DNA from 3 places in the Pseudonocardia lutea genome. Region 1 is predicted to be linked to each of the others. Evidence: riboswitches for the same ligand, from Rfam matches in the RefSeq annotation. Region 1 holds a riboswitch; each other region holds the start of a gene.
The links. A riboswitch is a leader RNA that binds a small molecule or an ion and turns the genes downstream of it on or off. The one in region 1 is predicted to bind S-adenosylmethionine.

Region 2: linked by a shared signal. The riboswitch ahead of cysC (adenylyl-sulfate kinase) and the one ahead of thrC (threonine synthase) in region 1 are both predicted to bind S-adenosylmethionine.
Region 3: linked by a shared signal. The riboswitch ahead of ACFQH9_RS24620 (LLM class flavin-dependent oxidoreductase) and the one ahead of thrC (threonine synthase) in region 1 are both predicted to bind S-adenosylmethionine.

The regions. Positions count from the first base shown of each region.
Region 1 covers NZ_JBHSQK010000030.1:35,240-38,480, reverse strand. Annotated here, with positions in the region: gene thrC (threonine synthase) at 33-1,298, opposite strand; SAM riboswitch class I at 1,305-1,449, opposite strand; gene holA (DNA polymerase III subunit delta) at 1,693-2,661, shown strand; gene rpsT (30S ribosomal protein S20) at 2,804-3,070, opposite strand.
Region 2 covers NZ_JBHSQK010000125.1:1,326-4,566, reverse strand. Annotated here, with positions in the region: gene ACFQH9_RS31465 (acyl-CoA dehydrogenase family protein) at 56-1,285, opposite strand; gene ACFQH9_RS31460 (putative leader peptide) at 1,264-1,407, opposite strand; SAM riboswitch class I at 1,700-1,793, shown strand; gene cysC (adenylyl-sulfate kinase) at 1,972-2,595, shown strand; gene ACFQH9_RS31450 (glycoside hydrolase family protein) at 2,592-3,241, shown strand, end outside.
Region 3 covers NZ_JBHSQK010000071.1:37,031-40,271, reverse strand. Annotated here, with positions in the region: gene ACFQH9_RS24625 (NtaA/DmoA family FMN-dependent monooxygenase) at 1-375, opposite strand, end outside; gene ACFQH9_RS24620 (LLM class flavin-dependent oxidoreductase) at 372-1,568, opposite strand; SAM riboswitch class I at 1,689-1,782, opposite strand; gene ACFQH9_RS24615 (hypothetical protein) at 1,947-2,462, opposite strand; gene ACFQH9_RS24610 (MFS transporter) at 2,589-3,241, shown strand, end outside.

The sequences.
Region 1 (3,241 bases):
CCCGGGCCCGGCCTTCGTCGTGGCGCGCCGGCTCAGCGCCCCTCGAGCGCCTCGCGGACGGCCTTGCTGGTCGCCGGCACCGTCGCGGTCGGACGGGCGTGGGCGGACACGGCGTCGAGCGTCTTGAGGCCGTCGCCGGTGATCAGCAGGACGGTCTCGGCGTCCGGGTCGATCCTGCCGGCCTCGATCAGCTTCTTCGCGGTCGCGACGGTGACACCGCCCGCGGTCTCGGCGAACACGCCCTCGGTGCGGGCGAGCAGCCGGATGCCCTCGACGACCTCCTCGTCCGTGACGTGCCCGACGGCGCCACCGGTGCGGCGCACGGAGTCGAGGACGTACGGGCCGTCGGCCGGGTTGCCGATCGCCAGCGAGCGGGCGATGGTGTCCGGCCGGACGGGCTGGATGACGTCGTGGCCCTGCTCGAAGGCCGAGGCGACGGGCGAGCAGCCGGTCGCCTGGGCGCCGAAGATCGTGTAGGGCTTCTCCTCGACCAGGCCGAGCCGGACGAACTCGCCGAACCCCTTGTCGACCTTGGTGAGCTGCGAGCCGGAGGCGACGGGGACGACGATCTGGTCGGGCAGGCGCCAGCCGAGCTGCTCGGCGACCTCGTAGCCCAGGGTCTTGGAGCCCTCGGCGTAGTAGGGGCGGACGTTCACGTTCACGAACGCCCACTCCTCGTGCTCCGCGGCGAGCTCGGTGGCGAGCCGGTTCACGTCGTCGTAGTTGCCGTCGACGGCGAGGAGGGTGCCGCCGTAGACCGCCGTCGTGGTGATCTTGGCCTGCTCCAGCGAGGAGGGGATCAGCACGACCGAGTCCCAGCCGGCCCGGGCGGCCGCCGCGGCCACGGCGTTGGCCAGGTTGCCGGTGGAGGGGCAGCAGAGCACGGAGAAGCCCAGCTCACGGGCCGCGGCCAGGGCGACGGCGACGACCCGGTCCTTGAAGGAGTGCGTGGGGTTGCCGGTGTCGTCCTTCACCCACAGCTTGCGGAGCCCGAGCTCCGCGGCGAGCCGGTCCGCCTGGATGAGCCGGGTGAAGCCGGGCTCGGTGTTCGGGAAGGCCTGCACGTTCGCCGGGACCGGGAGGAGGTCCTTGTAGCGCCAGATCGACTTGGGGCCGGCCTCGATGGACTCCCGCGTGACCTTCGGGAAGTCGTAGGCGATCTCGAGCGGGCCGAAGCACTGCGGACACGCGAACTCCGCGGCGAGCGGCGTCCGGTGGCCGCACTCGCGACAGGAGAGCGCAACGGCGGAGCCGAGGTCGAAGGTGGTGCCGGCAGGCGTGTCTGCAGTGAGAGTCATCAGATCTCCTCATCTGTCCCGCTGGCGCGGGCCGGAATTGGCACCTGGTCCGTCGACGTGCAGGCACCGCGGGGTGCACTGCGCGGATCGTCGTTCGACGCCGGTTGCCGGGGCTTCGTCGGGCCGTTCCCTCTGCCCCTCTGGATGAGCCATATGCGGTTGTGCCGTGCCGGCCCCGTGCGCGGAGCGAGCGCGACGCCCGGATCGATCCGGACGCCCTGCACGGTACGGCACGCGGGGCGCCCGGATCCAGCCGGCCGTCGGATGTGGGAGGCGTGTCACGGATCGTCGGTGTCGTGCGCGACGATGGCGCCCGGGCCCGGGCCGCCCGGGCCCCGGTGCACCACGACCCCGCGCGCCGCCCCCCGCGACGCGTGCGAGAGGAGTTCGGCCCATGCCGGCCACGAAGCCGCCCGCCCCCGTGCAGCTCGTCGTGGGCGAGGAGGAGCTGCTGGTCGAGCGCGCCGTGAGCGAGATCCTCCGCGCCGCCCGCGCGGTCGACCCCGAGACCGACATCCGCCGGTTCCGCCCCGCCGAGCTCACCCCCGGCGAGCTGGTCGGGCACCTGAGCCCCTCGCTGTTCGCGGAGGGCCGGATCGTGGTGATCCAGGGGGCGCACGAGGCGGGCAAGGACCTCGCCGCGGCGATCCTGGCGTACGCGGCGGAGCCGGCCGACGGCATCGTGCTGGTCGCCGTGCACGCGGGCGGGGCCCGCGGCAAGCAGCTGGCGGACGACCTGCGCAGGGCCGGCGCGGCCGTGACCAAGTGCGACCGGCTCACCCGTCCCGAGGAGCGCGCCGAGTTCGTGCGGGCCGAGGTGCGGCGGGCCGGCGGCACGATCACCGCCGAGGCCGTGAGCGTGCTGCTCGAGGCGGTCGGCTCGGACCTGCGGGAACTGGCGTCGGCCACGAACCAGTTGGTCTCCGACACCGGCGGGCAGGTCGACGGCCAGGCCGTGCGCCGGTACCACCGCGGCCGCGCCGAGTCGTCGGGCTTCGCGGTGGCGGACAAGGCCGTCGCCGGGGACCGGGCGGGCGCGCTGGAGGCGTTGCGCTGGGCGCTGGTGCTGGGCGTCGCGCCGGTGCTGGTCGCCGACGCCCTGGCCGACGCGGTGCGCACGCTGGCCAAGGTCGGCGCGGCCGGTCGCGGCGACCCGAACCGCCTGGCGGGCAGCCTCGGCATGCCGCCCTGGAAGATCCGCAAGGCGCAGGGGCAGGTGCGGGCGTGGCGGCCCGCCGGCCTCGCGACGGCGATCGCGGCGACCGCGCAGGTCAACGCGGACGTCAAGGGAGCGGCCGCGGACCCCGCCTACGCCCTGGAACGCGCCGTCCTCGCGGTCGTCGAAGCCCGCGGCACCGGCTGACTCGCCGCGGCCGACCCCGACGCCGCCCGAGAACGCGTCGACGGCCCTGCCCCACGGGAAAGGGCAGCGCCGTCGACGGGAGCGCTCGACCGGGTCCGGTGGACGCCGGGAGCACGCGGGCGCGCCGGGCGCGCCCGCGGGATCAGGCGCCGATCTTGGCGACGCGCCGGGCGAGGGCCGACTTGCGGTTCGCGGCCTGGTTCTTGTGGATCACGCCCTTGCCGGCGGCCTTGTCCAGGGCGCGGGCGGCGGCGCGCTGCAGCTCGACGGCCTTCTCGGTCTCGCCGGCCTCGGCGGCCTCGCGGAACTTGCGGATCGCGGTCTTGACCGACGACTTGACCGACTTGTTGCGCTGACGGCGCTTCTCGTTGGTCTTGACCCGCTTGATCTGGGACTTGATGTTCGCCACGCTGGTGTGCCTCGAGTCTTCCTGGTGCTGGTACGTATCGGGGGGCTCAGGCGACCCCGACCGGTTCTCCACCGATGCGAGCGAGCACGCCGAGCACTCGGTCGTCCATGCTACAACCCGGCGCGGACGGCCCTGCACGGGCCCGCGCTCCGCGGGCCACGGAACCGGGAT
Region 2 (3,241 bases), on a different contig from region 1:
ACGTAGGCCGTGGGAGGGACCGCCCCTCGGTTCTTGGTGCTGGGCTTCGATCCCGTCAGGGCAGGCCGTCGCCCGGCGGCGGCGTCCGGTGCAAGAGATGGTCGCCGATCGTGCGGGCTGCGTGGGCGGCCGGATCGTGGCTGGCCACGGTGCGGGCGTTACGCCAGTGGCGGTCCAGCCCGGCGGAGGTGAGGGTGGCCGACGCGCCGGCGGCGTCGAAGACGATCGTGGCCGCCCCCTGGGCGGCGCGGTCGGCCGCCACCTTCGCCTGCGTGACCTCGATAGCGGCTGCGGCGAGTTCCTCGGGCGTGCGGTGTCCGGCCGCGGCGTCGAGGGCACGCGCTGCACTGAGCACCACGGAGCGGGCGGTGTAGGCGAGGACGCCGGCCTCGCCGACCGCGGCCTGGACGAAGGGGTCCTCGGCGGCCCGCTCGGCCTCGGCCGTCTGCGCGGTGCGTGGGTTGGCGCGGGTGAAGGCGGTGATGTCGGAGACCGCGCCCGTGGCGATCCCGGCCGCAACCGCAGCAAGGTGCAGGGCACGGAAGCTGGAGGTCACGGTCGGTCCGGAGCGCCCTGGTACGGCGTGCAGCACGTCGGCGGGGTCCACCTCGACGTCGGTGAACACGGCTGACCCGGTGGCGGTCAGGCGTTGCCCCATTCCTTCCCAGTCGTCCCACAGCTCGATGCCGGGGGCGTCGGCGGGCACGAGGACCCAGACTGGTCGGTCGTCCTCGTCGCGGGCGAGGACGGTGAGGTGGGTGGCGAACAGCCCGCCGGTGGCGTAGTGCTTCTCGCCGGTGAGGAGGAGGCGCCCGCCCGTGTGCCGCAGTCGGGTCCCCACGTCGAAGGGCCGAGAGCCGGTGCGTTCTGAGGTCGCCTCGCCGATCAACACGCCGCGCACGGCGCGGAGCCGGCGGGCGGCGTCGGGGACGTCGGGCTCGAGGAGCCGTTCGACATGAACGAAATGAGGGCGGGTGGCCTGGGCGACGTTGGAGTCGGCCGCGGCGAGTCGCACCACGGTCCGGACGACGTCGGCGATCGACCCGCCTGCCCCGCCCAGGGCGACCGGGACGCGCAGCGAGCCCAGCCCGGAGTCGCGGAAGGCCTGCATCTCACGGTAGGGCAGGGTGCGCTGTTCCTCGCGGCCGCGTGAGCCGGCCCGGACGCTGTCGGCGAGGGCGGGAAGCACTCGCGTGAGGAGCTCGTGGCGGTCGCTCGTGGCGTGCGCACGCCCGGGGGCTTCGCCGTGGCAGGCGCGACGGGTCAGCGGGTCACGGGTGGGCATGGGTCCTTCCGGGGGGTGATCGGTCGGCGGTCGGGATGCCGACAGATCGCGCTCGCCTGTCGTCGGAGATCGACGTGGCGGCGCGCCCGGAAGAGCGGCCGAAGGGCCTCGGACGGTGCCATCGCTCGGATGGTCGCACGAGCGAGGCGCGCGGCGGAACCGCCCGGCGTGGGCCCGGCCACTGCGCGGTGGGCCGTCGAGTGTGGTCCACCACGGAGGTCCGGTTACATCTCCCGGCGTCGGATGTCCGAACCTTCCTCCGGCGCCGGGCTCGGTGTTTCTCCTGGTGGGAACGTCCGGGTGACTGTCCGGACAGGTCGGCGCCCGGCACGGCGGTGGGGCTCACAGATGTCGTTCGGACCCTTGACTCACGTGCGGTCGTGATCCCTAGAGTGAGTTCGGGCCCACGGGCCACACCCATCCAGAGCGGCCGAGAGACCCGGCTCGACGACGCCGCAGCAACCCCCCGCTTGACGGGTGCGGGTGCTACCGCCGGGAGCGATGGAGGAGCGATGTTCGTCGGGGTGCGGCGGCGGCACGTGGATCTCCTGCGCACGGCCAGCGCGGGCTGTCGGCCTCGAGGTGGTCTCGACAGCCCCGGCTGCCGGCGTGAGCCGTCGTAGTCGGTCCACTTCCGCTTCGGAGGAGCTCTCAATGACCTGCGCCCCGTCCTCGAGTGCGGCGACGTGAGCGCGTCGTCGCCGTCCGAGGCCGCACCGGCTCCGCCCGCACCCGGCCCTACACGGCAGCGCGGTGCCACGGTCTGGCTGACCGGTCTGCCCAGCGCGGGCAAGTCCACGATCGCGCACGCCTGCGAGCCCAGGCTCCGCGCTCGTGGGTTGCGGGTCGAGGTGCTCGACGGCGACGCCGTCCGGCCGCACCTGGCCGCGGCCCGCGGGTACTCCCGCGAGGACCGCGCGATCAACATCCGCCGGATCGGTTGGGTGGCGGAGCTGCTGGCGCGAAACGGGGTGCTGGTGCTGGTATCGGCCATCGCGCCCTTCCGGGACGTGCGGGACGAGGTCCGTGCAGCGCACGCCGACAAGGGCACCGAGTTCGTCGAGGTGCACGTCAGCACCCCGGTGGAGATTGCGTCCGAACGCGACGTCAAGGGCCTCTACGCCCGCCAGCGCGTCGGCGAGATCTCCGGCCTCACCGGCGTCGACGACCCCTACGAGGTGCCGCTGGAGCCCGACCTCGTCATCCCCGCCCACGAGCAGCCGGTGGAGAACTCGGTCGCGCTGCTGCTCGCGCACCTGACCGACCGCGGGCTGACGGGCCCGGCCACACCCGAGGAGTCCTTGAGTTGAGCACCGCCCCTGAATCTCCGCCGTTGCTGCCGATCCCACGGTGGGAGGACGCCGCGGTCGCGGTGGCGGCTCCCGGCGCCGGTGCCGGCAACTGGGTGGGGGCTCCGAGCGTCGTCCTCGCCGACGGCGTCTACCACGCCGCCTACCGGTTGCGTGCCCCGTTGGGACACGGCCGCGGCCTGGCCACCGTTCTCGCCCGCTCGACGGACGGGATCCGGTTCACCGAGGTCGCCCGGGTGACCAAGGAGCGCTTCGGGGCGGAGTCGCTGGAGCGCCCGGCCCTGGTCCGCACGCCGGAGGGGCGGTGGCGGCTCTACGTCAGCTGTGCCACGCCCGGGAGCAAGCACTGGTGGGTCGACGTCCTGGAGGCCGACGCCCCCGAGGAGCTGGCCGAGGCGCCGCGCCGCACGGTCCTGCCCGGCGACGAGCGGCACGCCGTGAAGGACCCGGTGATCGTCATCGAGGGCGGGCGCTGGCATCTGTGGGCGTCGGTCCATCCGCTCGACGTGCCGGCGCACGAGGACCGGATGACCACCGAGTACTACACCAGCACGGACGGCCTGGCCTGGCGGCACGAGGGCACCGCGCTCGAGCCGCGCGCGGGGCGGTGGGACGCGAGGGGGGTGCGGATCAGCGCCGTCTTCCG
Region 3 (3,241 bases), on a different contig from region 1:
GTCCAGCGTCGCGAACCTGCGGGCCAGCTCGTAGGGCTCGTTGAAGGTCGCGTTGATCGTGCCGGTGAGCCCGATGTGCTCGGTCACCGCGGCCAGCGAGGCCAGGACCGTGAAGGTGTCCGGCCGTCCGACGACGTCCTGGTCGAAGACCTGCCCGCCGCGGGTGCGCAGCCGCAGCCCCTCGGCGAGGAACAGCAGGTCGAACGTGCCGCGCTCGGCGGTGCGGGCCCAGTGCTCGAAGGACGCGAAGTCGATGTGGCTGCCCGACGCCGGGTCGCTCCACACGGTGTCGTGGTTGACGCCCGGGAAGTAGGCGCCGAGGATCACCTGCCTCTTCCCGCGCGGCGTCGATGGTTCGCTCGCACGCTCGCTCACGCCGCCACCCCCGCGTACCGGCTGGCCGGGCGTTCCAGGCCGAACCGCTCGCGCAGCGTCCCGGGCTCGTAGGCGGTGCGGAACAGGCCCCGCTCCTGCAGCTCCGGTACGAGCCCGTCAACGATCGCGTCGAGGTCGGTGGGCAGGACCGCCGGCCGCAGCCGGAACCCGTCGACCCCTTCGTCCCGCCAGGACTCGAGCAGGTCGGCGAGCGCGGTCGGGGTGCCGGCCAGCATTGCGGCGTCGGAGCGCAGCGGGCTCCGCTCCTCCAGCCGGCGCAGGCGGGCGTGCGCCGCGTCCGCGTCGGCGTCGAGGACCACGACGAGGTCGGCGAGCACGCGCAACGCCGGCTGCGTACGCCCGACCGTGTGCTGTGCGGCGCGGATCTCGCCGAGGATCGCGGGGATGTCGGCGGCGCCCTGCGGGGTGGTGAACACGACGTCCGCGGCGCGGGCGGCCAGCTCGTACGCGGCCCGGGCGTGGGCGAGCGCGACGACCAGCGGCTGGCCCTGCGGCGGTCGCGGCACGATGGCCGGCCCGCGCACCGAGAAGAAGCGCCCCGCGAAGTCGATCGTGTGCACCTTGTCCCGGTCGAGGAACCGGTTCGTGGCGGCGTCGCGGATCTCGGCGCCGTCCTCCCAGCTGTCCCACAACCGCCGCACGACCTCGACGGCGTCGGCCGCCTCGTCGAACAGCTCCTGGACGGCGGCGGCGGTCTCCGGGGTGCCGAGCGTCTCGCGGCGGATCTCCGGCAGGGTGCGCCGGCCGAAGTGCCGCGCCTCGTCGGCGCGGGCCGAGGTCTGCACCCGCCACCCGGCCCGGCCGCGGCTGTCGTGGTCGAGCGTGGAGATCGCCGAGGCGACGTGGAAGGGCTCGGTGTGCGTGGTGGTGACGGTCGGGACGAGCCCGACGTGGCGGGTCAGCGGCGCGACGAACGCGGCGACCAGCTCGGCGTCGAGCCGCCCGCGGACCTGGTCGGTGCGGCGGTCGGACGCGCCGAGGTGATCACCGGACTGCAGGCCGAGGCCGTCCTCGATCGTGACGAGGTCGAGCAGGCCGCGCTCGGCGGCGCGGGCCAGGGCGGCCCAGTAGCGGGCGGTGAAGAGCAGATCGGGGCGGGCACCGGGCTCGCGCCAGGCGGCGGGGTGCCAGCCGGCGCCGTCGAGCGCGACGGCGAGGTGGATGGGGGCCATGAGGGCACACCTCTCCTGCGGGAGGGGGAACGGGGATCGGGTCCTCGTCAGCCCCGACAGCCGGCGCTGGCCGTGCGCAGGAGATCCACGTGGCGCCGCCGCACCCCGAGAAACATGACTCCTCCATCGCTCCCGGCCTTAGCACCCGCACCCGTCGAGCGGGGGGTTGCTGCGGCGTCGTCGAGCCAGGTCTCTCGGCCGCTCTGGATGGTGTGGCCCCGTGGGGCCGGGCTTCACTCTACGGATCCGGAGGGCGCTCCCGTCAATCCTCCGGGTGAGGAGTGTGATCGAGGCCGCGTGGGATTGTCCGGACAGGACGGGGCCACCGTCCATCAGGGAGAACACCGCGGCCGGACAGCCTGCCGAGGTCCGGACGATTCACCGTCGGCGGCCGCCTCGCCGGCGGTCGGCGCGCAGCCGCCGCAGCATCGGCAACGCGCTGAACGAGGTTCCCCCGGCCGCCACGAGCCCGACGCCCAGGTCGACCGAGATCCGCCCCTCGCGCTCCCAGTAGACGTCCTTCAGGTCCAGCAGCAGGGCGAACTCGTCGACGATCAGCGCCAGGCCACTGCCGTAGGCCAGCGCGACCAGGGGATGGCGCCGGGTCCTGTCGGTGCCGCGCACCGCGACCGCGCCCACCCCCGCCAGCAGGCCGATCCCCCAGAGGTAGTGGTGCAGGTGTGCACCCCCGACCGACACGTTCCGGAACGGGCCGCCGCCACGCCGGATGCTGTGGGTGATGCCACGGACCCCCGCGAAGGTCGCGGTGAAGCCCGTCCAGGACCACAGGACCGCCCGTTCCCGTGGCCCGAGCCCCTCGCGGTAGGCCGCGCGGACGTCGGACGGTGTCGGGACGGCCGGCACCGTCGCCTGCGGCTCCGAGGCAGATGACATGCGCCGAGAATGGCCCATCGGCCCGTCGCTCACCCACGAGAGGGGGTTTCCGACTGGACGACCGGGCGGTGACGACGGTCGGAAGTGCCCTTGTCCCGACGCCCGGGGAGCTGTTGGGATGCGCGGATGGCGAAGGACGGCACGTCCGGACGAGGAACGCTGGTCCTGGTCGCGATGACGCTGGCCAACGCGATGATCCTCATCGACCAGACCGCCGTCCCGCTGGCCCTGCCCGACATCGCCCACGATCTCGGGGTCGGTTCGCAGTCGGTGCAGTGGGTGCTCAACGCGAGCCTCCTGCCCCTGGCCGGCCTGACGATCCTCGGGGGACGGCTGGGCGACCTGCTCGGCAGGCGCAAGGTCTTCGTGACCGGATCGGTCCTGTTCGCGGGCGCCTCGGCGCTGGGCGGCCTGGCGCCCTCGTTCGAGGTGCTGCTCGCCGCCCGGATCCTGCAGGGCGCCGGGGGCGCGCTGATGCTGCCCACGACGGTGGCCATCGTCAGCTCGGCCTTCTCCCGCGACGCGGCCGGCCGGGCCCTCGGCACGATGGGCGGGATCGCCGCCGTGGCCGGTGCGCTGGGACCCACCATCGGCGGCGTGCTGACCTCGACCCTCAGCTGGCGTGCGGTGCTCCTGATCAACGTTCCGCTCCTCGTGGTCACGCTGGTCTGCACGGTGCGCGCCGTGCCCGCCGACGCGCGGTCGACGGGTCGCCCCCACATCGATCTCAGCGGCGCGGTCACGGCCGGCGTCGGGCTGGTTGCCCTGGTGTTCGGGCT